4 regions of the Streptomyces sp. NPDC025618 genome follow, and region 1 is predicted to be linked to each of the others. Evidence: riboswitches for the same ligand, from Rfam matches in the RefSeq annotation. Region 1 holds a riboswitch; each other region holds the start of a gene.
What was found. A riboswitch is a leader RNA that binds a small molecule or an ion and turns the genes downstream of it on or off. The one in region 1 is predicted to bind cyclic di-AMP.
Positions count from the first base shown of each region.

Region 2: another riboswitch for cyclic di-AMP. It lies ahead of ACZ4A5_RS13785 (transglycosylase family protein); the one in region 1 lies ahead of ACZ4A5_RS07180 (C40 family peptidase).
Region 3: another riboswitch for cyclic di-AMP. It lies ahead of ACZ4A5_RS07635 (C40 family peptidase); the one in region 1 lies ahead of ACZ4A5_RS07180 (C40 family peptidase).
Region 4: another riboswitch for cyclic di-AMP. It lies ahead of ACZ4A5_RS05460 (M23 family metallopeptidase); the one in region 1 lies ahead of ACZ4A5_RS07180 (C40 family peptidase).

Region 1 covers NZ_JBVHLW010000005.1:33,479-40,679, forward strand. The annotation lists gene ACZ4A5_RS07165 (AfsR/SARP family transcriptional regulator) at 1-2,457, opposite strand, end outside; gene ACZ4A5_RS07170 (hypothetical protein) at 2,634-2,813, shown strand; gene ACZ4A5_RS07175 (S1 family peptidase) at 3,269-4,342, shown strand; gene ACZ4A5_RS07180 (C40 family peptidase) at 4,433-4,906, opposite strand; cyclic di-AMP (ydaO/yuaA leader) riboswitch at 4,910-5,062, opposite strand; gene ACZ4A5_RS07185 (carboxylate-amine ligase) at 5,418-6,500, shown strand; gene ACZ4A5_RS07190 (hypothetical protein) at 6,531-7,201, opposite strand, start outside.
Region 2 covers NZ_JBVHLW010000012.1:37,148-44,348, forward strand. The annotation lists gene ACZ4A5_RS13765 (Ppx/GppA phosphatase family protein) at 1-221, opposite strand, end outside; gene ACZ4A5_RS13770 (DUF501 domain-containing protein) at 218-748, opposite strand; gene ACZ4A5_RS13775 (FtsB family cell division protein) at 829-1,302, opposite strand; gene eno (phosphopyruvate hydratase) at 1,436-2,716, opposite strand; gene ACZ4A5_RS13785 (transglycosylase family protein) at 3,173-3,916, opposite strand; cyclic di-AMP (ydaO/yuaA leader) riboswitch at 3,920-4,101, opposite strand; gene ACZ4A5_RS13790 (LysM peptidoglycan-binding domain-containing protein) at 4,362-5,390, opposite strand; gene ACZ4A5_RS13795 (cytochrome P450 family protein) at 5,555-6,853, opposite strand; gene ACZ4A5_RS13800 (DUF6479 family protein) at 7,027-7,201, opposite strand, start outside.
Region 3 covers NZ_JBVHLW010000005.1:141,847-149,047, reverse strand. The annotation lists gene ACZ4A5_RS07655 (8-amino-7-oxononanoate synthase) at 121-1,272, shown strand; gene ACZ4A5_RS07650 (DUF397 domain-containing protein) at 1,277-1,441, opposite strand; gene ACZ4A5_RS07645 (helix-turn-helix domain-containing protein) at 1,532-2,401, opposite strand; gene ACZ4A5_RS07640 (ATP-binding protein) at 2,655-3,095, shown strand; gene ACZ4A5_RS07635 (C40 family peptidase) at 3,178-3,648, opposite strand; cyclic di-AMP (ydaO/yuaA leader) riboswitch at 3,653-3,826, opposite strand; gene ACZ4A5_RS07630 (urease subunit gamma) at 4,626-4,928, shown strand; gene ACZ4A5_RS07625 (urease subunit beta) at 4,942-5,253, shown strand; gene ACZ4A5_RS07620 (urease subunit alpha) at 5,246-6,967, shown strand; gene ACZ4A5_RS07615 (urease accessory protein UreF) at 6,967-7,201, shown strand, end outside.
Region 4 covers NZ_JBVHLW010000003.1:319,184-326,384, forward strand. The annotation lists gene ACZ4A5_RS05455 (DEAD/DEAH box helicase) at 205-1,815, shown strand; cyclic di-AMP (ydaO/yuaA leader) riboswitch at 3,066-3,200, shown strand; gene ACZ4A5_RS05460 (M23 family metallopeptidase) at 3,212-4,498, shown strand; gene ACZ4A5_RS05465 (MFS transporter) at 4,550-6,010, shown strand; gene ACZ4A5_RS05470 (aldo/keto reductase) at 6,048-6,992, shown strand; gene ACZ4A5_RS05475 (hypothetical protein) at 7,120-7,201, opposite strand, start outside.

The DNA.
Region 1 (7,201 bases):
CACCCGCGCCTCGCTGCCCTTGTCGTCGAGGCCGTCGCAGAGGGAGCCGGCCAGCTCCAGCAGCGGGAGGGCCCGCTCGGGGCGGTCGGTGGCGAGGTGGAGGATGCCGAGCGCGTTGGCCGCGAGGTGGCGGCACAGGTGGTCGGCGGCCTCCTCGGCGAGCCGCAGCGCGGTGGTCAGTTCGCGCTCGGCCGCGTCGTACACATCGGTGAGGTAGTGGAGGTTGCCGAGGGTGTAGCGGGCCCGGGCCTCGACGCGGGGTTCGTCGCGGGCGTGCGCGGTGTCGGCGGTGAGTTCGCAGAGGCGGCGCAGTTCCTCGCGGTGGGCGGGGCCCTCGATCAGGCCGGACCAGGTGAGCAGCAGGTCGCCCGCGGGGCGCAGGGCGTCCGGTGCGCCGGGGACGGCCTGGGCGAGGAGGGAGGCGAGCGGTATGTGCTCGTGGCGCAGCCACTGCCGGGCGTCGTCCGCGTCGGCGAAGGGGACGCCGGGCAGGGTGACGGGGTGCAGGTGGCGCTGGAGCGCGTGGTCGGGTTCGAGGGTGCGGGAGGCGTTGCCGATGGTGGCGAGGTGGTGGTCGAGGAGGCGCTGGACGGCGTCGTGGCGCTCCTGCGGGGTGTCGGTCTGCTCGGCCTGGCGACGCGCGTAGAGCCGCAGCAGGTCGTGGAAGCGGTAGCGGCCGGTGGCGTACGACTCCAGCATGCCCGCGTCGGCGAGAGCCTCGGCGAGGTCCTCGGCGGTGAACTCGTCACAGTCCAGCAGCGCGGCGGCCGCCGGCAGCGACAGGTCGGGGGCGGCGGGGAGGGCCAGCAGGCGGAAGGCCCTGGCCTGGTCGTCGGCGAGGTGGGTGTAGCCGAGCCGGAAGGTGGCCTCCACGGTGAGGTCGCCGGCCTGCAGTTCGTCGAGCCTGCGGCGTTCGTCGTCGAGCCGGGTGCCGAGGGAGGCGATGGTCCAGCCGGGCCGGGCGGCCAGGCGGGAGGCCACGATGCGCACGGCGAGCGGCAGATGGCCGCAGGCCGCGACGAGCGCGGCGGCGGCCCGGGGCTCGGCGGCGACCCGCTCGGCGCCCACGATGGCGGCGAGGAGCGAGAGGGCCTCGGGCGCGCTGGCGACGCCGACGTGGAAGTGGCGGGCGCCGCCGAGGGTGAGGGCCCGCGACCGGCTGGTGACGAGGACGGCGCAGCCCGCGGTGCCGGGCAGGAGGGGACGGATCTGGGCGGCGTCGCGGGCGTTGTCGAGGAGGAGCAGGACGCGCCGGTCGGCGAGCACGGAGCGGTAGAGGGCGGCGCGCTGGCCGAGGTCGTCGGGGATGTCCGTCTCGGGGACGTCGAGGGCCTGGAGGAAGTGGGCCAGGACGCTGCCGCTGTCGGCGGGGTGCGCGCCCTGGCCCTGGAGATCGACGTAGAGCTGGCCGTCGGGGAAGCAGGGGCGGGCCGCGTGGGCGGCGTGCACGGCGAGCGTGGTCTTGCCGACGCCGCCGATGCCGGTGAGCATGGCGATCATCACGGCGGGCCCGGAGGTCTCGGTGAGGGCGGCGCACACGTCGCGCACGAGCTCTTCGCGCCCGGTGAAGTCGGGGATGCCGGCCGGGAGCTGGAAGGGGACGGCCCTGGGGCGCGCGGTGTCCGCGGGGCCGGCCGCGGGCTCGGGGGCCGCGGCCGGGGCGTAGGCCAGGCCGGGGTCGGCGGCGAGCACCCTGGCGTGCAGTGCGGTGAGTTCGGGGCCGGGTTCGACGCCGAGTTCGGCGACGAGCAGGCGCCGGGTGTCGGTGAAGGCGGCGAGGGCCTCGACCTGGCGGCCGCAGCGGTAGAGGGCGAGGATCAGCAGGGCGCGGAGGCGTTCGCGCAGGGGGTGTTCGGCGGCGAGGGAGCTCAGCTCGGGGACGATCTCGGCGTGGCGGCCGAGGGCGAGGGCGCAGTCGAAGAGCCCTTCCTGGGCGACGAGGCGGGCCTCCGAGAGCCGGTGCCGCTGTCGTTCGGCGTACGGGCCGGGGAGCCCGGCCAGCGGGGCGCCGTGCCAGAGGTCGAGGGCCGCGGTGTAGCGGCTGTGCGCGGTCTCGGTGTCCCCGGCGTCGCGGGCCTCGGCGGCCTCGGCGAGGCGGCGCTGGAAGACGACGGCGTCGACCTGCTCGGGGCGTATGTGCAGGGCGTAGCCGCCGGCGGAGGAGACGAGGACCGTGGCCGGGGTCCTGGCCACCCGGCCGGGTTCGAGGAGGTTGCGCAGGCGGGAGGCGTAGGTCCGGATGGTGCCGAGGGCCTGAGGCGGTGCCAGCTCGCCCCACAGGGCGTCGATCAGTTCGTCGCTGGAGACCGTGCGGCCGCCACGCAGCAGGAGGACGGCGAGCATGGCGCGCTGCTGCCGGGCTCCGAGCTCGACCTGGTGCCCGTCGAGCCGCGCGTGCACGGGGCCGAGCAGCTGGAAGGAGAGCCGTGCTCCCGTTGTTGCTCCGCTGGCGCCCATGTCTCCCCCGACCTCGCCGCGCACACTCCGCCCGGCGACAAGGGGACAGTATCTCAGGGGTTCGCGCGGCCGGCGGTACCCGTGACGTTACGGGTGCGGGTCCGTTGATCGCCTGTTGATCGCGGTGTCACATACTTCGGTGAAAGACCGTTCGACCCGCACGACAGGAGTTCCGCATGACCACCGACGCCCCGAAGCCCGCCGAGGCCGCGCAGCCCGCAGAGCAGAACACGCCCAGCGAGCAGGCCATCCTCGCCGGGCTGGGCGCGCCCGTCGAGCACGCGGAGGGCACCCCGATCCCGGGGACCGAGCCCAGCGGTCCGATCCGCCCGACGCACACGACGGGCGCGCAGTAGGCCCGAGCGGGCCGCAGGTGCGGGCCTTCGACCGCGTTCGCGGTCGGGGGCCCGTCGCCGTCCGGGCGCTCCGGACACCGTTGGATCCGGGCACCGTTAAAGGTGTGCAAAGAAACCTTCGCCCCACCCCAGAAGGAACGATTACCGGACAGCCGCGCCCCTTCCTGTCCGCTCACCGCCCCTCGCTCATCCGCGCCCGTCACGGGCGTTCACAAGAACGGCTCGCGGTACGCGTGTGACACAAGAGACTTGCCGACGCCCCGCCCGTACGACCGAATGTCGCTCTTGAACGTTCACAGGGACGATCCGATACTCCAGGGAATTGACATGGACGCGACTAGCACCTCCCGGACGGCCCCGGGCGGCGCATCGGCCGTCACGCCCCTGTCACCCCCTCACATGCACCCTCCGTGCCCGGACATCGGTCTCGCCGGGCACCCCCCACTGGAGGTCTCGTGAAACGTCCTCGCATATCCGCACGCCGTTCCGCCATGGCCGGTACGGCCGCCGCCGTCCTCGCGACCGCCGCGCTCGCCCTGCCCGCCGCCCACGCCATGTCCGCACCGGCGCCCGGCACCGTCTCCGCCGAGCAGGCCACGGGCCTCGCCCAGCGGATCGCGGCCGAGCTCCCGGCGGACACCGCGGGCTCGTACTACGACGCCACCACCCACCGGCTCGTCGTCGACGTGCTCGACGCGGCGACCGCGGCGAAGGTACGGGCCGCGGGCGCCGAGGCCCGGCAGGTCCGGCACTCGGCGGCCGAACTCGCCTCGGCCAGAGGCACCCTCAAGGCCCAGGCGTCCATCCCGGGCACCGCCTGGTCGGTCGACCCCAGGACCAACAAGGTCGTCGTCACCGCGGACAGCACGGTGCGCGGGGAGCGGCTGAGCAGGCTCGGCAAGGTCGTCGCGAGCCTGGGTGACAAGGCCACGCTCAGAAGGACGGCGGGCACCTTCCGGCCGCTCATCGCCGGCGGCGACGCCATCTGGGGCAGCGGCGTGCGCTGTTCGCTCGGCTTCAACGTCAGCAAGGACGGGCAGCCGTACTTCCTGACGGCGGGGCACTGCGGCAACGCCTCGGCCGAGTGGTCCGACTCGCAGGGCGGCGCCCAGGCCGGCACCACGGAGAGCTCGTCCTTCCCCGGCCACGACTACGCCCTGGTGCGCTACACCGGCTCCTCCGACCACACCAGCGCGGTCGACCTCTACAACGGCAGCCAGCAGAACATCAGCCGGGCCGGTGAGGCGACGGTCGGCGAGCAGGTGCAGCGCAGCGGCAGCACCAGCGGCCTGCACAGCGGCCAGGTCACCGGCCTCAACGCCACCGTCAACTACCAGGAGGGCCAGGTCGACGGCCTGATCGACACCAGTGTGTGCGCCGAGCCGGGCGACAGCGGCGGCGCGCTCTTCGACAACGACACGGCACTGGGCCTCACCTCGGGCGGCAGCGGGGACTGCTCCTCCGGTGGCGAGACCTTCTTCCAGCCGGTACCCGCGGCCCTGCAGGCGTTCGGGGCGCAACTGCCCTGATCGCGCCACGCGGCCGCACCACCCGGTACCGGCACACGGCCCCCGCGCGCCTCTCAGCGCCGGGGGCCGTCTTTCCGGTGGTCCGCCGGGTCAGTTGACGCGGCCGTACCAGACGCTGTTGCTCCAGATCTTCTCCAGCCGGACCGAAGCGCCGGGCTTGGGCGAGTGCCAGATCTTGTTGTCACCGGCGTAGATGCCCACGTGGTAGACGTTGCTGCCGGAGTGGAAGAAGACCAGGTCGCCGGTCTGGCGGGAGCCGGCGGAGAGGTGCCGGGTCCTGTTGTACTGGTCCTGCGCGGTGCGCGGCAGGTTCTTGCCGACCTTCTTGAACGAGTAGAGCGTCAGGCCCGAGCAGTCGAAGCGGTTGGGGCCCGCGGCGCCGTACTGGTAGGGCGAGCCCTTCTTGGAGGCGGCGACCTTCAGCGCGGCCTGACCCGGTGTCGCCGCCTGGGCGTTCGCCGCCACTCCGGGCAGCAGCATCGAGGCGGTGACGGTGGCGGCGGTGAGGACGGTCGCGGCGCCGGCCTTGGACACGAGCGTGGATATGCCGGGGAACGCAGACATGTCAAACCCTTCGTCATCCGCCTGCGAAAGATGACCTGTCGGGTTCGGGCTGTCGAAGTTGCCCGGCCACATCCGTGGCTTCACCCCAAGGACCACCGCCATCGTGGTCCGCCGTACCTGGGTCTCCCGCTCCTGCCGATCCAGTCGGTCTGCTCCGCACCCGGAACGGCGGCAGGACTCGGCGTCCGCCCGGGGTGCCCGTCTCGGTGACGGGATCTTGTGTTCGAGTGACGATCCTGCATCACGAAGTCCCGGAAACCGGAGCCGGAACGGCTTTCTGTGAACTTCTTCACTTCGCGGCATTCACGGAACCGGGGCGCTTTTCCGGCGCGCGAAAATCATTCAACTCCTTTGCGTTCTTGGGAGTTGAGGTAATCCGGAGACTGAAATCCGGTCACCCGGTGCCGTCCCGCCGCCGGTACGCGCAGGAGGGCGGACGTCTTTGCGTCAGAAACACGCGACCGCGGGGAGCGCGCGGTTCGCCTCGACAGCGCGAGGGTAGCCCTACGGCATGCTCACCCTAGGGATCGAGGAGGAGTATCTTCTGCTCGACCCGGCCACCGCACTGCCCGTTCCGAAGGCGGAGCAGGTCTGCGCAGCGGTGGACCTGGAGCCGGTCGTGCACGAGCGGGAGATTCAGGCGGAGTTGTTGCAGGCCCAGGTGGAAGTGGCCACTCCGGTCTGCACCGACCTCGCGGAGGCGAGCGGCCATCTGCTGCGGCTGCGCCACGCCGTGAGCTCCGCCGCCAAGCGGAACGGCTGCCGGATCGCGGCGTCCGGCACGTCACCCCGCGCGGGCCTGGTGCCCGTACCCGTCACCCGGCACCCGCGCTATCTGGCGATGCGCAGCCGGGCGGCCCAACTGGTCGACGAGCAGCTGGTCAACGGGATGCACGTGCACGTCGCCATCCCCGACCGGGAGATGGGCGTCGCCGTCCTCAACCGCGTCCGCCCCTGGCTGCCGGTGCTGGTGGCCATGGCGGCCAACTCACCGATGTGGCACGGTCACGACACCGGCTTCGCCAGCTGGCGCACCGTGGTCTACAGCCGCTGGCCCGTCAGCGGGCCGCCCCCGCACTTCGCCGACCTCGCCGACTACGAGGAGCGTATCCAGGCGCTCTTCGTCGCCGGGGCGATCACCGACCGGGGGCAGCTGTACTGGCAGGCCAGGCTGTCCGACCGCTATCCCACGATCGAGGTGCGCTGCCTGGACGTCCAGCTGCGCGTCGACGACGCCGTGATGCTCGCCGGGATCGTGCGCGGCATGGTGGCGACCGCCATCCGCGACGAGAAGAGCGGCCGCCGGTCGGCGCACTGCACGCCGGAGCTGCTCAGCGCCGCGAACTGGCACGCCGCCCGGCACGGCCTGGAGGGCGTCCTCGTCGACCCCGAGGGGAAGCGGCGCGGTGCCGAGGATGTCGTCCACGCCCTGCTCGGGCACATCGGGCAGGCGCTGGAGGAGTCCGGCGACCTCCACCAGGTGAGCTCGCTGGTGCACCGGCTGCTGCTGCGGGGCACCCCGGCGGACCGGCAGCGCCGGGTGCTGGCGGCGGACGGCATCAAGGCCCTCACCGATCTCATCACCGAACCGTGACCGGCGGCCATGGGCCGGCCCGTGGCCGCGTCAGTAGTGCGGGTCGCCCTCGATCCGCCCGCCCAGGGCCCGGGCCGTGGCCGGCAGGTGGCGGACGCGGGTGGCCAGGAGCAGAGCGGCGAGGCCCAGATACACATAGGCCATGAGGAGCCGGGCGGACTCGCCCGGCAGGGCGAACTGCACCGCGAAGAGGACGAAGAGACCGGCGGCCTGGAGGGGGACGAACCGCAGGCCGAGCAGGATCACCACGGCGAGGACGGTCTGGGCGGCGGTCAGGGCGACCTCGTCGACCTGACGGGTCACCAGGGGCAGGGCCGCTCCCCCGCCGCCGAGCGCGTGGGCCAGCGGCAGGCAACCGACCAGCAGCGTCCACTGGTTGACCTTGCTGGACAGCAGCGCGCCGAGTCCGTCGCTCGCCCGCAGCCGCCACGCGAAGACCACGGCGACGATGAGCTCCGGGGCCTCGGAGGCCAGCGGGGCGAGCCACTGGACCAGGACGAAACGGTCGATGCCGAGCGAGGCGCCCGCCTCCACCAGGCCGTTGGCGAAGGGCTCCGCGCAGGCGAAGACCACGGCCGCGGCGGCGGCGAACAGCGTCGCGGTGGTGGCGCGGCGCGCGGCCCGGGGCAGCGTGGCGAGCCGCGCGGGGACCCCGACGAGCTCCTCCATCTCCCCCGAGCCGCACTTGCCGATCCGGTAGA
Region 2 (7,201 bases), on a different contig from region 1:
GCCTTCAGATCGCGGATCACCTCCGCGTACTCCCGGCACGCGGCGAACGTGCGCTCCAGCGCCTCGTCCGCCAGCCGGCCCGTGCGGTCCACGCCCTGGCCGAGCCGGACGATCCGCATCCGCCGGTCCAGCTCGGTGAGCTCACCGGTCGCCGGGTCGAGGTCGGCGACGAGCAGCCGGATGGAGTTCGTGCCGCAGTCGACAGCGGCTACGCGGGTCACTTCTCCTCGCCTCCGCACGGGTTGACGCACGGGCCCTTGGCCCACCACTCGGGCAGCATGGCGATCGCCTCGTCGCCCAGCGGGTTGACGCCCGGGCCGGCGGCCAGCGAGTGGCCCACGAGCACGTGCAGGCACTTGACGCGGTCCGGCATGCCGCCCGCGCTGGGGAAGCCCTCCAGGACCTCGATCGCGTCACGGCGCGTGAGGTAGTCCTCGTGCGCCTTCTCATAGGCCGCGGCGAGCTCCGGGTCGGTCTTCAGACGCTCCGTCATCTCCTTCATGACGCCGTCCGCCTCCAGCGTGCCGATCGCGGAGGCCGCGCGCGGGCAGGTCAGATAGAAGAGCGTCGGGAAGGGCGTGCCGTCCTCCAGCCGCGGCTGGGTCTCGACGACGTCGGGGTTGCCGCACGGGCAGCGGTGGGCGATGGCGCGCAGCCCGCGCGGCGGGCGGCCCAGCTGCTCCTTGAACGCCGCGATGTCCGCGTCGGTGGGCTCGGTGGGCTCGGTCTTCGGAGGAGGGGTGTCCATGTGCTCGCTCGTACTCGGTCTCGACGGAGGTCTCGGTGAAGCTCGGTGCGGGGGGGGTGCCCGGGGGGCCGGGGGTACGGTCAGCGGCCGGCGCCCGGGGCGTCCGAGGCGTCGGCCTGGTCCACGCCGTCCCAGAGATTGCTGTACCAGGGGCGGTCGGCGGCGCCTTGGTCCTTTGGGCGGCGGGCGGCGCCGCTGCCGTCGACCACGCTGTAGCCGGTCTCGCCGGGGCGGAGGTAGTGCAGGTGCTCGCGGGCCTGCTGCTCGACATACGCCGGGTCCTCCAGGCGGGCCTTCTCGTCCAGCAGCCGCTGCACCTGCTTGCGGGCCTGCTCGGTGCGCTGCCGCTGACCGGCGATGTCCGAGCGCTGGGTGACCCATTGGCGCATGGGGTAGGCGAGGGCGACGACCAGGGAGCAGACGACGAGCGCCAGCAGCGCCGCGCGCCCGGTGAGCCTGCCCCGGCGGCGGGTCCGCGCGCGGTAGACCCGGGCCCGCGGGCCCCGCACCAGCGCCTTGAGTCTGGCCGCGGTCGAGAACCGGTCGCCCGCCACTTCGCCTCCCCGTGGTCCCTCGACAGCCTCGCCTGCGAACGTACGTCCCCGGCCACGGTACGGGACCGTGGCCGGGGACGTGGTGAGGCTGTGGATATCGCCCGGGGGTTTCGTTTCCGTCCCCCGGCGGGTGTCAGCCCTTGAAGCGCGGGAAGGCGCTGCGGCCGGCGTAGACCGCGGCGTCGTCGAGGATCTCCTCGATGCGCAGCAGCTGGTTGTACTTCGCGACGCGCTCGGAGCGGGCCGGGGCGCCGGTCTTGATCTGGCCGCAGTTGGTGGCGACGGCGAGGTCGGCGATGGTGACGTCCTCGGTCTCGCCGGAGCGGTGCGACATCATGCACTTGAAGCCGTTGCGCTGGGCCAGCTCGACGGCGTCGAGGGTCTCGGTCAGCGAACCGATCTGGTTGACCTTGACCAGCAGGGCGTTGGCGGCGCCCTCCTCGATGCCGCGGCCGAGGCGCTCGGGGTTGGTGACGAACAGGTCGTCGCCGACGATCTGCACCTTGTCGCCGAGGCGCTCGGTGAGGGTCTTCCAGCCGTCCCAGTCGTCCTCGAACAGCGGGTCCTCGATGGAGACCAGCGGGTACGCGGCGACGAGCTCGGCGTAGTAGTCCGTCATCTCGGAGGCCGAGCGGGACTTGCCCTCGAAGTGGTACGAGCCGTCCTTGTAGAACTCGGAGGCGGCGACGTCCAGCGCGAGCGCGATGTCCTGGCCGGGGGTGTAACCGGCCTGCTTGACGGCCTCGAGGATGAGGTCGAGGGCCTCGCGGTTGGAGCCCAGGTTCGGGGCGAAGCCGCCCTCGTCGCCGAGGCCGGTGGACAGGCCCTTGGCCTTCAGCACGGCCTTGAGGGTGTGGTAGACCTCGGCGCCCCAGCGCAGGGCCTCGGAGAAGGACTCCGCGCCGATCGGGGCGATCATGAACTCCTGGATGTCCACGTTGGAGTCGGCGTGCGACCCACCGTTGAGGATGTTCATCATCGGAACGGGCAGCAGGTGCGCGTTCGGGCCGCCCAGGTAGCGGAAGAGCGGCAGGTCGGATGCCTCGGACGCGGCGTGCGCGACGGCGAGGGAGACGCCGAGGATGGCGTTGGCGCCGAGCGAGCCCTTGTTGTCGGTGGCGTCCAGGTCGAACATCGCCTGGTCGATCAGGCGCTGCTCGGTGGCGTCATAGCCGACGAGCTCCGGGCCGATCTGCTCGATGACGGCCAGCACGGCCTTCTCGACGCCCTTGCCGAGGTAACGGTTCTTGTCACCGTCACGGAGCTCGATGGCCTCGAAGGCACCGGTCGAGGCACCGGACGGCACGGCGGCACGGCCCGTGGAGCCGTCGTCGAGGCCGACCTCGACCTCGACCGTGGGGTTGCCTCGCGAGTCGAGGATCTCGCGAGCTACGACGACGTCGATGGACGGCACGAGGGTCTCCTTCGTGTGTGTCTGGAGTTCTGCGAGCACGAGCCTAACGGGCGGCGGGGGGTCGCTCTGCCGTCGGGACGCCTCATGCGCCGAAAAATGGCACAAACGCGGTGATCGCGGGGCGAATGGCGGCAATGTTTCGCTGAACGGTGAAGCCTGCGGCTCGCTTCTGGTCTTCTGGGTGCGGTCCGTTGCCGCCTGCGGCGGGAGCGGCCTGCGGCCGCGTCCTCAAGCGCCGGACGGGCTGGTTCTGGCTGATCTGAGTGCGCCATTCGGCCCGTCCGGCGCTTGAGGACAACGCGGCGAAGCCGTGTTGCAGGGGGCTGGGGGCTTGCCCCCAGCCCCGGGAGCGAACGGCGAAGCCCCGCTCCAACGCGGCTCGGGGTTCGCGGCGGAGCGGGGCGGTGTCGCGGTGAGCGATCGGGTGCGGCGGTGAGAACCGCCGCACCCACCGGATCAGCTGAGATGCAGCTGCTGGCCCGGGAAGATCAGATCGGCGTTGGCGACGACGTCCTTGTTCAGGTCGTAGAGCTTCTCCCAGCCGCCCTTGACCTTGTTGGCGTCGGCGATCTTGCCGAGGGTGTCGCCTTCCTTGACCTCGTACTCGCCGTCACCCTTCTGCACGGGCTTCGGGGCGGCGTGCTTCGGCGCGGTCTGCTTCGGGGCCGGGGCGGCCTCGGACTCGTCCTCGTCGGAGCTCTGCGCCTGCGGAGCGGCGTGCTTCGGGGTGGTCTTCTTCGGCGCGGCCTGGCGCTCGCTGCGGTCGGCGTGCGACTTCGTGGAGGTGCCGCGGTCGGCCTTCTCCGAGCCGGAGGTGTCCGCGCCGGCACCCGAGCCACCGGGGGTCATGCCGGACACGGCGCAGCCCCAGGCGCCCGGGCCCTGCATGGCGAGGAGCTTCTCGGCGACGGCGATCTGCTGGGACTTGCTGGCGTGGTCGGCTCGGTCGGCGTAGCTCTGGCCGCCGGCGGCGTTCCAGGAGGACTGCGAGAACTGCAGGCCGCCGTAGTAGCCGTTGCCGGTGTTGATGGACCAGTTACCGCCGGACTCGCACTGGGCGACCTTGTCCCAGGTGGAGACGGAGGCGGCGTTCGCGGAGGTCGCGATCATCAGCGGGGCCGCGACCGCGGCGCCGGTGACACCGGCGAGCGTGACGATGCGGACGGCCTTGGACGGACGACGGTGCTTGCCCTTGGACATGAGTCGTTTCCTCACCGACGCCTACGAGGTGAGCTGTCGGGTTCGGGCTGTGAGTTCGCCCGGCCTCGTGTGCGAGCACACTCGGCTTCACCCCAAGCCGTCCCGGACCCTCCGGTCACCGACCGGTGGATTCGTTCCGGCGCCTACCTTGGTTCCCCCGCTCCTGCCTACGGCGCTTGCGCGACGACTCCGCCGGTCGCCGGCAGGATTCGGCGTGGCGACCGTGGTGCTCGCTTTGGCGAGCGGTCATGACGGTAAGCACTCCGGGCCGACGGGTTCAAACCCCTCTTTCCAGCCACAGTTGCCTCTTGTTACCCATAGAAACCTGACATTTCCGCAGGTGGGAGCGGGTGTGTCAAGTTTTGGAGGGGGCCGTTCCGCGGAAGTTCAACGAGACCCATGTCTCACTTTCGACTGGAACGGACATTCCCCCCGAACTATCGGTCTATTTGCCGACCTCAAGCCGCTGACCAGGAAGTATCAAATCGGGATCGGAACCGACAACTTTCTCGTTCCGCTGGTACAGCGTTTGCCATCCACCGTGAACGGAGTGGGCCTCCGCGATGACTGACAGGTTGTCACCCGGCCGCACCGTGTAATCCCCGGCGGCCGGCCTGTCCGTACGGGCGTCGTCCCCGCCGCGCGAGGCGCGGCCCTCGTCGTCCGAACGCGGCGGCTCGGCACGGTGCTTGCCCGGGCCCGAACCGGAAGCCGGACCGGAGTCCGGACCGGAGCCTTCCGCCGGGCCGCCGGTGGACGGCGCGTGCGGGGACGCGGAGTCCGCGGATCCCGGCGTGCCGGTGGACGGGTCGGCCGGCTTCGGCGTGGACGGCGCGCCCGACGTGGGGATTTCGGTGGGGTCGCCCGTGGGCCCGGCCGTCGGTCCCGTCGTCGGGCTGCCCGGGTCCTTGCGGTGCTTGCCGCTCTCGGGCTTGCCGCCCTTGTCGCTCGCGGAGGGCGAAGGGGTCCCGGAGGAAGGCTTCGCGTCCGGGTTTGCGGACGGTGAGGCCGGGGCAGCCGGGGAAGCGGTGGAGTCCGACGGCGCGGAGCCGCCCGTCGCGGGTGCGGAGGGAGTGCGCTCCGGTGCACGAGGCGCGGGTGCGTCGTTCGTCGGCGCCTTGGTGCTGCCGGGCGTCACTTCGGGGGCCTTGCCGTCCTTGGTGAGGCCGGCGGCGGAGCCGCACGCCTGCCAGGTGCTCGCGCCGGCGTTCAGCACCTCCTCGGCGACGGCGATCTGCTGCTGACGGCTGGCGAGGTCGGGGCGCGGGGCGTACGCGCGGCCGCCGTACCGCTCCCACAGCTCCTGGGTCATCTGCAGCCCGCCGTAGGAGCCGTTGCCGGAGTTGGTGCTCCACGTCCCGCCGCTCTCGCACTGGGCGACGCGGTCCCACGTGGGGGCGTCGGCGGCACTGGCGCCGGTGGCCGCGAGCAGCGGCATGGCGAGGGCCGACCCCGTCACCCCCGCTGCGACCACGACGGCGGGTACCTGACGGGGGCGACGATGTCGACCGTTCCCGGAGCGCATGTGATGGCCTCTCGTGTGACGGCGAATATGGTGGTCGAACATAGCCACCGGCCCCATCAGTCACAAGCCGGTGTAGCGCAGGTCACGCGGTGGTCACGTCAGTTGACGCAGGGTCATCCGGCGTGCGCCCCGAACTCGACCGGCAGGGTGCGCAGTCCGCGCATGATGAGCCCGCCGCGCCACCGCAATTCCTCCGGATCGACAGAAAGCCGCAGGTCAGGGAGGCGGCGCAGCAGCGTCGCGAGCGCGGTCCTGCCCTCCAGCCGGGCCAGCGGGGCCCCCAGGCAGTAGTGGATGCCGTGCCCGTATCCGAGGTGCTGGTTGTCGGCCCGGGAGAGGTCGAGGGTGTCGGGCTCCGTGAAGCGCTCCGGGTCCCGGTCGGCGGCCGCGAGGACCACGAGCACGGGGTCCCCCTCGGCGATGCGCTGACCGCCGATCACCAGCTCCTGCTTGGCGAACCGCCAGGTGGCGAGCTCCACCGGGCCGTCGTACCGCAGCAGTTCCTCCACGCCCGTCGCGAGCAGGCTCTCGTCCCCTTCGGCGAGCGCCAGTTGGAGCCGCTCGCGCTGCCCGGGATTGCGCAGGAGGGCGTGCAGACCGTTACCGATCAGGTTCACAGTTGTTTCGAAACCGGCGAAAAGCAAGATGAAGGCCATCGCCGCGGCCTCGTTCTCGGTGAGGTGCTCGCCGTGGTCGCTTGCCCGGATAAGACCGGAAATCAGATCCTCGCCGGGGTTCTCCCGCTTTCGGTGGATCAGTTCCGCGAGATAGGTGCGCATCTTCTTCACCGCGCGGGCGACGCCGCCGCGCGGGCCGCCGCCGTGGCGGATCATCATGCCCGCCCAGTCGCGGAAGTCGTCCTGGTCCTCGGCCGGCACGCCGAGCAGGTCGCAGATGGCATAGATGGGGAGGGGGAAGGCGAACTCGTGGATGAGGTCGGCGCTCCCCCGCGCGCAGAAGTCGTCGATGAGCCCGTCGGTCAGCTCCTGGACGCGCGGCGCGAACTCGGCGACGCGCCCCGGCGTGAACGCCTTGGACACGAGCCTGCGCAGCCGGGTGTGGTCCGGCGGGTCGATGTTGAGCAGGTGCGTCATCAGATTGGCGCTGCGCTCGCCCGGGATGCCGACCTTCCCCTTGCCGTGCGCGGACTCGCTGTGGTGCACGGGGTTCTTCGACAGCCGCTGGTCGGCGAGCGCCTGCCGGGCGTCGGCGTAGCGGGTCACCAGCCAGGCGTCCACGCCGCTGGGGAGCGCGGTGCGGTGGACGGGGGCGTTCTCGCGGAGCCAGGCGTACGTGGGGTACGGGTCGGCGGCGAATTCCCAGGTGAAGAGCGGGGGGACGGTGGCGGGGGTGATGTCGTGCACGTCCACTGACGCTACCTGGGGCCGGGGCGGCCGGTGCGCGGGTGGCATCGCGTGCGCCACCGCCGCGCGGCGGTGTCCTCACCCACCGGGCGCGCTGGATCCGGCCGACGCCGACGGGCATCGAAGCCCGCCCGGGTCACCCTCCCGGCAGCGGCCGGGAGGCCGGAAGGACGGGCCCGGGGCCAGGCTCGGCCCACCGGTCCCGGCCCGCCCGGCGGGGCCTACGTGTGGCCGCCCCCGCCGCTGCCGAAGCCACCGCTGCCGCCCGGGTTCCACTTCTTGCGCTCCTCGGTGAGTTCCTCCGGGTGGCTGCCGGGGTTCCTGACCTCGTGCGGGAGGACGCGCTCCCCCTCCGCCTCGGGGTGGAGCTCGTCGGATTCACGGTGCTCGGTGACG
Region 3 (7,201 bases), 110 kb from region 1:
CCACACCCTGACCAGGCGGGACGAGGACTACGTTCTATGCACTGCATACAAAGCGGGGCCCGGGGCCCCGCCGTGCTCCCACCCACCGTCGCCCCGCCACGGAAACGACAAGGACGGCCGATGCCCCAGGACCCCTTCGACTGGATCGACCGGCACCACGAGCGCCGCCTCGCCGCCGGTCTGGTGCGGGACCTGCGTCCGCGCCCCGCCGAATCGCCGCTGGCCGACCTGGCGGGCAACGACTATCTGGGGCTCACCCGGCACCCGGAGGTCACCGCGGCGGCGGCCGAGGCCGCGCTCCGGTGGGGCGCGGGAGCGACCGGTTCGCGACTGGTCACCGGCAGCACCGCGCTGCACGCCCGGCTGGAGGAGGAACTGGCCGCCTTCTGCGGCTTCGAGGCGGCCCTGGTGTTCTCCTCGGGCTACGCGGCCAACCTCGCCGCCGTCACCGCCCTCACCGGGCCCGCGGAGCACGCGGCCCTCGTGGTCTCCGACGCGGGCAACCACGCCTCGCTCATCGACGGCTGCCGGCTCGCCCGGGCACAGACCGCGGTGGTCCCGCACGCCGATCCCGACGTGGTCCGCAAGACGCTCGACGCCCACGGCGGCCGCGCGCTGGCCGTCACCGACTCCGTCTTCTCCGTCGACGGCGACGCCGCCCCGCTGGCCGCGCTCGCCGACGCCTGCCGGGCGCACGGCGCGGCCCTGCTCGTGGACGACGCGCACGGCCTGGGCGTCCTCGGCGAGGGCGGCCGCGGGGCCGTGCACGCGGCGGGCCTCGCGGGCGCGGCGGACGTCGTCGCCACCGTCACCCTGTCGAAGTCACTGGGCAGCCAGGGCGGTGCGGTCCTCGGCCCGGCCCGGGTGATCAGGCACCTCGTCAGCAACGCCCGGACCTTCATCTTCGACACCGGCCTCGCCCCGGCGGCCGTGGGCGCGGCCCTGGCGAGCCTCGGGGTGCTGCGCCGCGAGCCGCAGCGCGCGGCGCGCGCCCGGCACGTCGCCCGCGAGCTGCACCGAAGGGTGACGGCCGCGGGCCTCGAAGCCGTACGGCCCGACGCGGCGGTGGTGTCCGTACGGGCGCCGTCCCCCGAGGCGGCGGTGCGCTGGGCGGCCGACTGCCGGGCCGCCGGGATCGCGGTCGGCTGCTTCCGGCCGCCGTCCGTGCCCGACGGCATCTCGCGGCTGAGGCTGACCGCCCGGGCGGACCTGTCGGACCGGCAGGTCGAGGAGGCGGCCGGCACGGTCGTACGGACCGCACCGGCCGCCTGACGGCTCAGGTCGTGCGGTCGGGGGGACGGAGGGAGCCGTCGCGCAGTCCTCCGAGGAAGGAGGACCAGGCGAGGGGGGAGAGCAAGAGGGCGGACAGGGCGGTGTTCTTCGAGTCGCGCACGGCCAGGAGCCCGGGGGCCAGACCGGCCGTCTCCACGCAGTTGTTCATTCCGGTGCTGTAGCTGCTGCGTCGCCACACTGCGCCGCACAGGGCCGAAGGGGAAGGTACGTACCGAGGCATTGCGGACATGGTGCCTCCTTACGCGCCGTCGTAGATCCCGGCGATGAAATCCAGCGAGTTCTCGTGCGAGAGGGCGTGCGCCCGCAGCGTGGTGAATGCCTCGGCGTACGCCCGGAGGTCTTCTTTCCGCTCGAGGTAGAGGCTACTCGTCAAATGGTCGAGAACAACCACGTCCAGATCAGCAATGCGCGGAAATGAGAAAATAACAAAAGGTCCGGTGATGCCAATATGACAGCTCCTGGAGAACGGCAGTACATGCAGCCGCACATGACGCTGCGCACCCGTTTCCACCAGGTGTCGCAACTGCCCGGCCATGACCTCCCGCCCACCGACCTCGTGGCGGAGCACCGCCTCGTCCAGCACGGCGCACAGCTCCAGCGGACTGTCGCCGCCCAGCACCGACTGCCGTGCCATGCGCACCCGCACCAGCTTCTCCACCTGCTCCGGCGGCGGGTCGTTGAGCGCCGCACGGGTCACCGCGCGGGCATAGGCGGGAGTCTGGAGGAGGCCCGGCACGACCGTCGTCTCCAGGGTGCGTAACCGCGACGCCTCCGATTCCAGGCTGATGAAGTCGAGATACGCCGCCGGCAGCAGATTGCGGTAGGCGTACCACCAGCCCCGGCGGGCGCCCTCCGCATCGGCGGTGCCCGCGCCGCACAGCGCTCCCAGCAGCGCGCGCAGTTCGGGGTCCGACACCCCGTACGCGTCCAGCAGCAGCGCGACGTCCGAGGACTTCACGCCACTGCTGCCCGTCTCGATGCGGCTGACCTTCGACTGGTGCCAGCCCACCGCGTGCGCGGCCTCCAGGCTGGTCAGTCCGGCGAGTTCGCGCTGGCGGCGCAGCTCGCCGCCGAGTTTGCGGCGGCGCACCGCGGGTCCGTTTCGCATAGCCCTGCCTCCGCCTGTGATGAACCCCGTGACGAACGTGGTGTTTCTTGTCAATAGACCAGTGTGCCGTCGGAATCCGGTCTCTCGTCGTAGAGTTCACCGCTTCGAGCGACAGATATATGCAGATGCTGGAGGATCGCCCGCATCACCCCCATTTCCGGTGGCAGGCTGTCGCGCAGAGCCGTCCGGAAGTGCTCTCGACTTCACGACGCATTGCGTCGGAGTCCGCTCCCGGCGGGAAAGGGACAGCGCCATGGCAGATCACCAAGAAGCCACCGTCACCCTGCCGAGCGCCCCCGCCTCGGTCTCCACCGCACGCCGCTATGTGGCCGGCGTGCTCGCGGACTGGGGGCTGCCGGGCGGCACGGACGCCGCCGAGACCGTGCGGCTGATCGTCTCCGAGCTCGCCACCAACGCCGTGCAGCACACCCGTGGCCAGTCGCCCACCTTCACCGTCGAGGTGCGGCTCGATCTCGACCAGCAGTTGCGGATCGGGGTCACCGACAGCCACCCGCGCTTCCCCCGCAGACTGCCCGCCGCCGTCCAGCAGGACAACGGGCGGGGCCTGGTCATCATCCGCTGCCTCACCGCGGAGCGCGGGGGAAGGGTCTTCTTCACCCCGAACCCGGACGGCGGCAAGACCGTGTGGATCTCGCTGCCCTGGACCGTGCCCGCCCTCAGCGCCGAACGGTGAGGGCGGGGCCGGGGCCCCGCACGGCGTGCGGGGCCCCGGTGCGGCGGCGCGGCCGCCTCCTGCCGCTGGGTGTGCCGGCGGGTCAGTTCACCCGGCCGTAGCGGACGTTGTTCGTCCAGATCCGCTCCAGGCGGACCACCGCTCCGGTCTTGGGCGCGTGCCAGATCCTGCCGCCGCCCGCGTATATCCCCACGTGGTAGATGCCCTGGCCGGAGACGAAGAACACCAGGTCACCGGCTTCGCGGGCGGAGCGGGAGATATGGGTGGTCCGGTTGTACTGCTCGGCGGCGGTGCGGGGCAGGGTCTTCCCGGCCCGCTTGAAGGAGTAGAGGGTCAGGCCCGAGCAGTCGAAGCGGTAAGGGCCGGTCGCGCCCCACTGATAGGGGGAACCCTGTTTCGAGGCCGCGATGTGCAGTGCGTCGGTGGCGACGGTCGATGCCTCGGCTCCCGTCGCGCCGCCCGGCACCAGCACCGTGGCGCCGACGGCGGCGAGCGTGAGCGCGGAGGCCGCGCCGGCCCTGGACATCATTGACGGACGTTTGTGCGCACCCATGTGCCAACCCTTCGTCAGCCGCCTGTGAAGGATGACCTGTCGGGTTCGGGCAGGCGAAGATGCCCGGCCGTGTCAACGGCTTCACCCCAAGGGCCGACCGCACTACTCTTGGTCGTCCCACCGTGCTCGGGTCCTCCATCCCCACCGGTGCGTTCGTTCGACCCGGCATCCAGGCAGCGGCGGGGTTCGGCGTCCGCCTGGACCGCCCCGCCGGGATGGCGGGGTCTTGTCGTCGACCGGATCTTGGCGCAGCCCAGGTACGGATTCCGAGCGGAACCAGAGGTATGTGAGGCTGCTCACTCCCGGGCAATTCCGCTGGACACGACGGGGATTGTCCGTTTCGGCGAAGCCCTGTTGAGCCCCTGGCCTGGGGGCCCGCGGCACCGCTCCGGCGCGGCGTGCGTGCCCGGTTGACATCGATCACCGCGCGTCGTCTACGACACCGTCCGGCGTCTGAGGGAGCGGTGTTTATTCGCCCGCCGACCCGTGATGCACGGACGCGGGCGGGAGCGTGAGCGGGACCGCGCCCCGGACGCGCCGACGCGCCCCGGTCCGGACCGGCAACGGGCGCGCCAGGCGGCTCCCGGGCAACTCCCGCCCACCGCCCTCGAACGCGGCTGCGAGGGCTTCGCCGGGCCCGGCGCGGGCGACGCGCGCGGTCTGCGGGGCCCGTAGCCCGTCGTACGTGTCATGCGGATGGAGCGGAGTGATCCGGCCCAGAAGATCCAGTAGTTGCAGACGGCAGCGGCATGAAGTTCCGGCCCGGATCGCCGGTTTCGTCCCCCTGGCCCCTCCGGCCCCCCGTGACACCCCTGGCCATGGATGCGCAAAGAGTCAGTTAACGCGTTGGAAAAGCTTCCGCTCTAATCTGCAATCCCTGGCCGTCCGATGAAGAACCCCAGGTCAAAGGTGTGTAGAACTCTTGTGTGCCTCCGTTGGGTTCGCTGGGGGCACTGGTTCGTCAGTGAGGTGGACGCATGCAACTTTCCCCGCATGAGCAGGAACGCCTGCTTCTCCATGTGGCCGCCGACGTAGCCGAGAAGCGCCGGGCCCGTGGGGTGCTGCTCAACCACCCCGAGGCGGTGGCCCTGATCACCGTGCACGTCCTCGAAGGCGCCCGCGACGGCCGGACCGTCGCCGAGCTCATGTCCTCCGGGCGCAAGGTGCTCAGCCGCGCCGAGGTGATGAGCGGCATACCCGAGATGATCCGCGAGGTCCAGGTGGAGGCCACCTTCCCGGACGGCACCAAGCTCGTCACCGTGCACGAGCCCATCGGCTGAAGGGAAGACCGCCATGATTCCCGGAGAGATCCTGCTCGCCGCCGACCCCGTACCCCTCAACCAGGGGCTCCACCGCACCCGGCTCACCGTGCTCAACGCCGCAGACCGGCCCGTGCAGGTCGGCTCGCACTACCACTTCGCCGAGGCCAACCCGGGCCTCGACTTCGACCGCGCCGCCGCCCGCGGCAAGCGGCTCGACATCGCCGCGGGCACCGCCGTGCGCTTCGAGCCCGGCATCCCCGTCGAGGTCGGCCTGGTGCCGATCGCCGGCAAGCGCGTCGTCGAGGGGCTGCGCGGCGAGTGCGGAGGGCCGCTCGATGACTGAGCTCAGCCGGGCCGCGTACGCCGATCTGTTCGGCCCGACGGCGGGGGACCGCATCCGCCTCGCCGACACCGACCTCCTGATCGAGATCGAGGAGGACCGCAGCGGAGGGCCCGGCCACGCCGGGGACGAAGCGGTCTTCGGCGGCGGCAAGGTCATCCGGGAGTCCATGGGCCAGTCCCGCGCGACCCGGGCCGACGGCGCCCCCGACACCGTTGTCACCGGCGCCGTCGTCCTCGACCACTGGGGCGTCGTCAAGGCCGACATCGGCATCCGCGACGGCCGCATCACCGGCATCGGCAAGGCCGGCAACCCCGACACGATGGACGGCGTCCACCCCGACCTCGTCATCGGCCCCGAGACCGAGATCATCGCGGGCAACGGCAAGATCCTCACCGCCGGGGCCGTCGACGCCCACGTCCACTTCATCTGCCCGCAGATCGCGGACGAGGCCCTCGCCTCCGGCGTCACCACGCTCGTCGGCGGCGGCACCGGCCCGGCGGAGGGCAGCAAGGCCACCACCATCACCCCCGGCTCCTGGCACCTTGCCCGGATGTTCGAGGCGATGGAGGGCTATCCGCTGAACGTCGGCTTCCTCGGCAAGGGCAACACCGTCTCCTACGACTCCATGCGCGCCCAACTGCGTGCCGGAGCCGTCGGCTTCAAGATCCACGAGGACTGGGGCGCGACCCCCGCCGTCATCGACGCCTGCCTGTCCGTCTGCGAGGAGAGCGGCGCCCAGCTCGCCATCCACACCGACACGCTCAACGAGGCGGGCTTCGTCGGCGACACCCTCGCCGCGATCGCCGGACGCACCCTGCACGCCTACCACACCGAGGGCGCGGGCGGCGGGCACGCGCCCGACATCATCACCGTCGTCTCCGAGGCCAACGTCCTCCCCAGCTCCACCAACCCGACCCGCCCGCACACCGTCAACACCGTCGACGAACACCTCGACATGCTGATGGTCTGTCACCACCTCAACCCCGCCGTGCCGGAGGACCTCGCCTTCGCCGAATCCCGCATCAGGCCCGGCACCATCGCCGCCGAGGACGTCCTGCACGACCTCGGCGCCATCTCGATCATCTCCTCCGACTCCCAGGCGATGGGCCGCGTCGGCGAGGTCGTGCTGCGCACCTGGCAGACGGCGCACGTGATGAAGCGGCGGCGCGGCACCCTGCCGGGGGACGGCGCCGCCGACAACCGGCGGGCCCGGCGCTATGTCGCCAAATACACCATCAACCCGGCCGTCGCGCAGGGCCTCGACCACGAGATCGGCTCCGTCGAGACCGGCAAGCTCGCCGACCTCGTGCTGTGGGAACCGGCGTTCTTCGGCGTCAAGCCGCTGCTCGTCATCAAGGGCGGCCAGATCGCGTACGCGCAGATGGGCGACGCGAACGCGTCCATCCCCACCCCGCAGCCGATCCTGCCGCGGCCCATGTACGGCGCCATGGGGCGCGCCCCCGCCGCCAACTCCCTGAACTTCGTCACCCAGTGGGCCCTCGACGACGGCCTCCCCGAGCGGCTCGGCCTCGGCAAGCGCTTCACCCCGATCCGCAGCACGCGCGGCGTCACCAAGGCGGACATGCGCAACAACGACGCCCGCCCCCGGGTGGAGGTCGACCCCGACACCTTCACGGTCACGGTCGACGGCGACGTCGTCGAACCACAGCCGGTGGCGGAACTGCCCATGGCACAGCGCTACTTCCTCTTCTGATGGCGGCGGGGGAGACCGGGACGCCGGCGGGCTCGCGGGCCGCGCTGCTCGTCCTCGCCGACGGGCGCTTCCCCGCCGGAGGCCACGCGCACTCCGGCGGCGCCGAGGCCGCCGTCAAGGCGGGCCGCGTCCGGGACGCGGCCACCCTGGAGACGTTCTGCCGGGGGCGGCTGCACACCGCGGGGCTCACCGCGGCCGGGCTCGCCGCCGCGGCCGCCGCGGGCCTCGACCCGC
Region 4 (7,201 bases), on a different contig from region 1:
CCGGCCCTCGCGCCGTGAGTCCGACGTCCTCGCCGGGCACCGCATGAAGCACCACGTAATGGGGCCCGCACCACTGGGTGCGGGCCCCATTGCTGCCCCCGCACCAGCGCGCCCAGGCTTTTCCGCCGTCCGTCCGTACCGGCCGGTCCCGCGAAGCGAAGTCTCTCTTCCGGGCGTGCCACCCCATTGAGGGAAGGTCCCCGCATGACTCGCTACGCCCGTTCTTCCTCCGCCGACGGCGGCTCCGCCCGTCCGCCCCGCCAGCGCGGTGGCGGCGGCCAGTCCGCCCGCGGCGGCCAGGCGCCCCGCCGCCGTACCGCCGCTCCCCTCCAGGGGGAGTTCGAGACGCCGGTCTCCACCACCCCGGCCCTGCCGCCGGTGGCCTCCTTCGCCGACCTGGACATGCCGAACGGCCTGCTCGCCACGCTGACCCGCGAAGGCGTCACCGAGCCGTTCCCGATCCAGGCCGCGACCCTCCCCAACTCGCTGAGCGGCCGTGACGTCCTCGGCCGCGGCCGTACGGGCTCCGGCAAGACGCTGGCCTTCGGCCTGGCGCTGCTCGCCCGCACGACGGGCCGCCGCGCCGAGCCCGGCCGTCCGCTCGCCCTCGTGCTCGTCCCCACCCGCGAGCTGGCGCAGCAGGTCACCGACTCGCTCAGCCCGTACGCCACCGCGGTCAACCTGCGGATCGCCACCGTCGTCGGCGGCATGTCCATCGGCCGGCAGGCGCAGACCCTCGCGCGCGGCGCCGAGGTCCTGGTCGCCACCCCGGGCCGGCTCGCCGACCTGATCCAGCGCGGCGACTGCAAGCTCGGCGACGTGCGGATCACGGTCCTGGACGAGGCCGACCAGATGGCCGACATGGGCTTCCTGCCCCAGGTCACCAAGCTGCTCGACCAGGTCGACCCGGACGGCCAGCGCATGCTGTTCTCCGCGACCCTGGACCGCAACGTCGACCGCCTCGTGCGCCGCTTCCTCACCGACCCGGTGACGCACTCCGTCGATGCCTCGGTCGGCGCGGTCTCCACGATGGAGCACCACCTGCTCTTCGTGACCGACGCGGACAAGAAGGAAGCGGTCACCCGCATCGCCGCCCGCGAGGGCCGCGTGATCATGTTCGTGGACACCAAGCGCGGCGCCGACCGCCTGGTGAAGAAGCTGCTCTCCGAGGGCGTGCGCGCCGGGGCGCTGCACGGCGGCAAGAGCCAGCCGCAGCGCAACCGCACGCTGGAGCTGTTCCGTACGGACCAGGTCACCGCGCTGATCGCCACCAACGTCGCCGCCCGCGGCATCCACATCGACGGCCTCGACCTTGTCGTGAACATCGACCCGCCGATGGACCACAAGGACTACCTGCACCGCGGCGGCCGCACGGCCCGCGCGGGCGAGTCCGGCACGGTCGTCACCCTCGTCCTGCCCGAGCAGCGGCGCGAGATGACCCGCATGATGGTCACGGCGAAGATCACCCCCAACGTCATCAAGACGCACCCCCGCGACCCCGAGCTGGAGCGGATCACCGGTGCGCGTGAGCCCAGTGGTGTCGCGGTGGTCATAGCGCCGCCGGCCGCCGCGCAGCAGCCGCAGGGCACGAAGAAGCCGTCCCGCTCGCGCGGCTCGGGCTCCGGGTCCGGCCGCGGCCGTACGCGTACGGAGCCGAGCGCCGGCAACGGTGGCGGCGGCTACCGCGGCTTCGGCAGCGGCACGGGGCAGGGCCAGGGCGGCGGGGCGTCCCGCCGCTCGGGCGGCACGCGGCCGGGCAACGCGGTTCGCCGTGGCGGTGGGGGCGGGGGCTCTCGGCGGGCGCCGAAGGTCTGACCGGTAGCCGGGGGGCTCGGGGTTGCCGTGTGGGTTCTGCGGGTTGCTCGCGCCTTGCGGTTCGGGTGGCCTGCGGGCTCGCCGTTGCCGGGTGCGGGTTGTCTGCGCCTGCGGCGGGAGCGCCCTGCGGGTTCGCCGTTGCCTTGTGCGGGTTTCGTTGCCGCCTGCGGCGGGAGCGCCCTGCGGGCTCGCCGTTGGCTAGGTGCGGGTCCGCTGCGCCTGCGGCGGGCGGCCTCAAGCGCCGGCCGGGCTTGGGTTGTGGTGGGTGCCGGGGGTGGGTCTTCCGGGCTGGGACCTGGAACGCGGTGCGGTGCGGGTCAGGCGCATTGAGTGCCCCGGATTCGCACCGCGTTCCAGAACCCCACCCTCCAGCCCCACCCCCTCCCGCCGGAGAGCGGCATCGGGTTGTGGGGGTGGGCCGGTCTTCCCTTTCAGCGCGTCCGGGGTGCTCGCTGTCGCCCAGTCCTGCATGGGAGTGCTCGTTGCTGGTCCGGGCGCGTCAGTTCGCCCAGCCTGCATGGGAGTGCTCGTTGCCGTTCCGGGCACGTCCGTCTTTTCAGCCTGTCCGGGGTGATCGTCGCCGTGCCGGGCGCGCCCGTCTTTTCTTTTCAGCTCGTCCGGGGCTCGTTCCGGCCCGGGTACGCGTTTCTTTCCAGCCCGTCCGGCGCTTGAGGACGCGGCCGCAGGCCGCTCCCGCCGCAGGCGGCGAACCGGCCCGCAGATCGGGGTCTGGGGCAGCGCCCCAGTTTCGGGAAGGGGCGGGGCTGGGGAAAAGCGCCGCAGGCCAACCGACCCGCACATCGAGGGGCTGAGGCAGCGCCCCCACGCACGCGCGGGCAGCCGCACCACGGGCGACAAGACCCTGCTCGCGACCCGACCCGACCGGCGACGGACGTCCCCGCCAGGGCGACGACGTTTCCGGTACGCCCGCCCCGACACAGCCGCCTGCCCGTACGGCGGGCGTCCGGCGGGCGGACGGCGCCATCGACCGCCACGCCGAGAGGCCCGCAGCACCGAAATCCCCCCGCACACCCAGTAGTGGATCTTGATCGTTCCGCATTCCGTCGGAATAAGGACCACATTAAGAAGTCGGCCTCCTCGCCAAGTCCTGACCAAGGAGCCGGTCGATTCAGCCTTTCGGCTTGGAAACCACGCGGTCTGTCTATTAACGTTCGATAACGACGTGCGGTCCTCATCACCGCCGCAAGAGGCGGCGCCGTGCGCCTTCGCCGAATCCCGCGGGCACAGCAAGACCTGATACACCAGCAGCATCTGGGAACCGGGGAACCACCCGCCCTGGGGTGAATCGGGCCGCACCCGGCTCGTAGGAGACCTTCCTGCTCCGAACCCGACAGCTAACCCGGTAGGCGAGAAGGAAGGAAAGGAGTGCGCCCCCGTGGCGTCCAACGAGCCTGCCCTCGACCCCACTCTGCACGGGTCGAACGAGCACTACGCACCCGAACTTCCGATCGTGCCCGCGTATATGACCGCCCATATGGCGACGCCCTCGCCGCAGACGGCGGCCATGGAAAGCGGCACCCCGGCGATCGCGCCTCCCGCGCGGGGCTTCACCACTGATCCTCAGCCGGTGGCGCCTCAGCCGATGCCCCCTCAGCCGGCCGCACAGCGACCGGCAGCGCCCCAGCCGACCGTCCCGCACTGGGCGGTGCCTGAGCCGACGGCGCCGGAGCCGGCCGTCGGCGAGGCCGCGCACCCCGCCCCCGTACCGGCCCGTGGCGGGAGCGGCGGCCGGCACCGCGTCGCCAAGCAGCGCGGCGGCACGATGGCCCGCAGCGGCGCCGTCCTCGGCGTCGGTGTCATCGCGGCCGTCGGCGCGGGCGGCATGGCGAGCGCGCAGGACCGCCCGGCGGCACCGATATCGGTACCCGACCTGGCCGGCTCCCTCCTCGGCGGCGGTCAGACACACGAGGAGCAGGCCGCGCCCGCCGCGCCCGGTGCCGAACAGCCGCTCACCCAGGCCGGCCTGAGCACCGAGGAAGCGGCCCAGGGCACCACGAACGCGGGCGAGGCCCTGCGTGCCCGCATCCTCCAGCAGGCCGAGCACCAGCAGACCTCCGCCGACGACCGGACGCGCGAGGCGGCGCAGCGCGAGGCGGCCGAGGCGGCGGCCAAGAAGGCGGCGGAAGCGGCCGAGGCGGACAGGGCGGCGAAGGCGGCCGAGGCCGAGCAGGCCGAGGCGGCGCGTGCCGAGGCCCACCCGGTGGCCCCGGCGGACGCCGCCGACCCCACCGACACCGGGCCACGCACGCCCGCGGCGCACAGCCCGGGCGCGTACACCCTCCCCGTCGGCTCGTACACCCTGACCGCCGGCTTCGGCCAGGCGGGCAACATGTGGTCCGCGAACCACACCGGCGAGGACTTCGCCGCCCCGACCGGCACGCCCGTCAAGGCGATCGGCAGCGGCACGATCACCCACGCCGGGTGGGCGGGCGCGTACGGCTACCGCATCGTGCTGAAGCTGGACGACGGTACGGAGGTGTGGTTCTGCCACCTGTCGTCGATGGTGGTCACCTCGGGCAAGGTGAACAGCGGCGACGTGATCGGCCGCGTGGGCGCCACCGGCAATGTCACCGGCCCGCACCTCCACCTGGAGATCCGCCCGGACGGCGGAGCCCCGGTCGACCCGCTGCCCTGGCTGCGCGAGCGTGGCCTGGAGCCGTAGCCCGCGGCAGCCGTCACGCATATCTGGCACGGACAGGGGCACCCGGATGCCGTGACAGCCGCGATCACCACCTCCGTACCGGCCCGTCTGGACCGCCTCCCCTGGTCCCGCTGGCACTGGATGGTGGTGATCGGCCTCGGCACGGTCTGGATCCTGGACGGCCTGGAGGTCACGGTCGTCGGCAACATCGCCGGCCGCCTCTCCGAGCGGGGCAGCGGCCTGCCGGTCACCTCGGGCGAGATCACGGGCCTGGCCGCGGCCCTCTATGTGGCGGGGGCGTGCTCCGGCGCGCTCTTCTTCGGCCGCCTCACCGACCGGTTCGGCCGCAAGAAGCTGTTCATCGTCACCCTCGCCGTCTATCTGGCGGCGACGGCGCTGACCGCCCTGTCGTTCTCCTCCTGGTGGTTTTTCGCCTTCCGCTTCCTGACCGGATTCGGCATCGGAGGCGAGTACGCGGCCATCAATTCCGCCATCGACGAGCTGATCCCCGCGGCCTACCGCGGCCGGGTCGACCTCATCATCAACGGCAGCTTCTGGATCGGCGCGGTCGGCGGTTCACTGCTGTCGATCCTGATGCTCGACACGGCCGTTTTCCCAGTGGACGTGGGGTGGCGGCTGACATTCGCGCTGGGGGTGGTCCTGGGCCTGGTCATCCTGCTCGTACGGCGCCATGTGCCGGAAAGCCCGCGCTGGCTGTTCATCCACGGCAGAGGGGACGAGGCCGAGGAACTCGTGACCTCGATCGAGGAACGCGTCGCGGCGGAGAAGGGGCGCGAGCTGCCGCCCGCCGAAGGTGAGATCACCATTCACCAGCGGTCCGCGATCACCTTCCGGGAAATCGCCCGTACGGTGTTCGGCCAGTACCGCCGGCGTGCCGTGCTCGGCCTCGCCCTCTTCATCGGCCAGGCGTTTCTCTACAACGCGATCACTTTCGGCTTCGGCGCCATTCTCACCACGTTCTTCGGCGTCTCCACTTCCCGGACCGGCTATTTCTTCGCGGTCATCGCCGCGGGCAACTTCTGCGGTCCGCTCCTGCTCGGCCGGCTCTTCGACACCGTCGGCCGGCGCGTCATGATTTCCTCGACCTATCTGCTGTCCGGCCTGCTCCTCTTCGGCACGGCCTGGCTCTTCGGCGCCGGGCGGCTGAGCGCCGACACCCTCACCGCCTGCTGGGCCGTCGTCCTCTTCTTCGCCTCGGCGGGCGCGAGCAGCGCGTACCTCACGGTGTCGGAAGTCTTCCCCATGGAGACCCGCGCGATGGCCATCGCTTTCTTCTACGCGCTCGGCACGGCGGCCGGCGGCATCACCGGTCCGCTGATCTTCTCCGACCTGACGAGCAGCGGCGTCGTCGGTGACACGGTGCTGGCATTCCAGATCGGCGCGTCCCTGATGTGTGCCGCCGGGCTGGTCGCGGCCTTCCTGGCCGTACCGGCGGAGGGGCGTTCCCTCGAAGCGATCGCGGCCCCGCTGTCCACCGAGCGGGCGGCGCCGCTCCCCGCGACGGCGAAGTAGCGGAATACCCTTCACCGTAAGGATGTTGGAGAGAGTCATGGCTGACATTCACAAGAAGATCGGCAACCTGTCCGTCCACCCGCTGGCCCTCGGTGGCAATGTGTTCGGGTGGACGGCCGACGAGGCGGAGTCCTTCGCCGTCCTCGACGCCTACGCGGAGGCCGGCGGCAATTTCATCGACACCGCCGACGTCTACTCCGCCTGGGCGCCCGGCAATACGGGTGGCGAGTCGGAGACCGTGATCGGCAACTGGTTCGCCGCCCGCGGCAACCGCGCCGACATCGTCCTGGCCACCAAGGTCGGTGCGGGCGTCCCCGAACCGCGCGGCCTGTCGGCGGCCGTCATCAAGTCCGGCGTCGAGGATTCCCTGCGCCGCCTGCGCACGGATTACATCGACCTTTACTACACGCACTACGACGACCCGTCGGTGCCGGTGGAGGAATTCCTCACCGCGCTCGACGCCCTGGTGAAGGAGGGGAAGGTCCGCGAGATCGCGGCCTCCAACATCACGGCCGAGCGGCTGACGGAGGCCCTGGAATTCTCCGACTCGGCGGGCCTGGCGAAGTACGCGGCGATCCAGCCGCACTACAACCTGGTCTCCCGCGACACGTACGAGGGCCCGCTCGCGGACGTCGCGGCCCGCCACGGCCTGGCCGCCGTCCCGTACTGGGCGCTGGCAGCCGGCTTCCTCACCGGCAAGTACCGCCCGGGCACGGTGGTGGACAGCGCCCGCGCCGAGGGCGCCGGCAAGTACCTCGAAACGGAACGCGGCCTCCGCGTCCTGGCGGCCCTGGACGAGGTCGCCGCGGCACACGACGCGGAACTCTCGACGGTGGCCCTGGCGTGGCTCGCTTCCCGCCCGACGGTCGTGGCCCCGCTGGCGAGCGCGCGGACGGTCGCCCAGCTTCCGGCGCTGCTGGCGATGGCGGATCTGAAGCTCACGGAGGCGGAGCTTTCGCTTCTGACGGAGGCGTCGGAGTAGGGCGGAGCCGAGAAGGCAGAGGGGCCGGTGGTACGGCCCCTCACGCTCCCAGGCGCGGTGGTCCGGCTCCTCACGGCAGGACCGCCGCCCTCACGCCGGGCCGGAAGCCCGGTGATTCCGCACGCTCTCAGGCGCGGCTCTCCACGACCCAGGAGGCCAGCGCGACGCCGCCCGCGACGGCGAAGACGGACGGCCAGGGGCCCACCTTC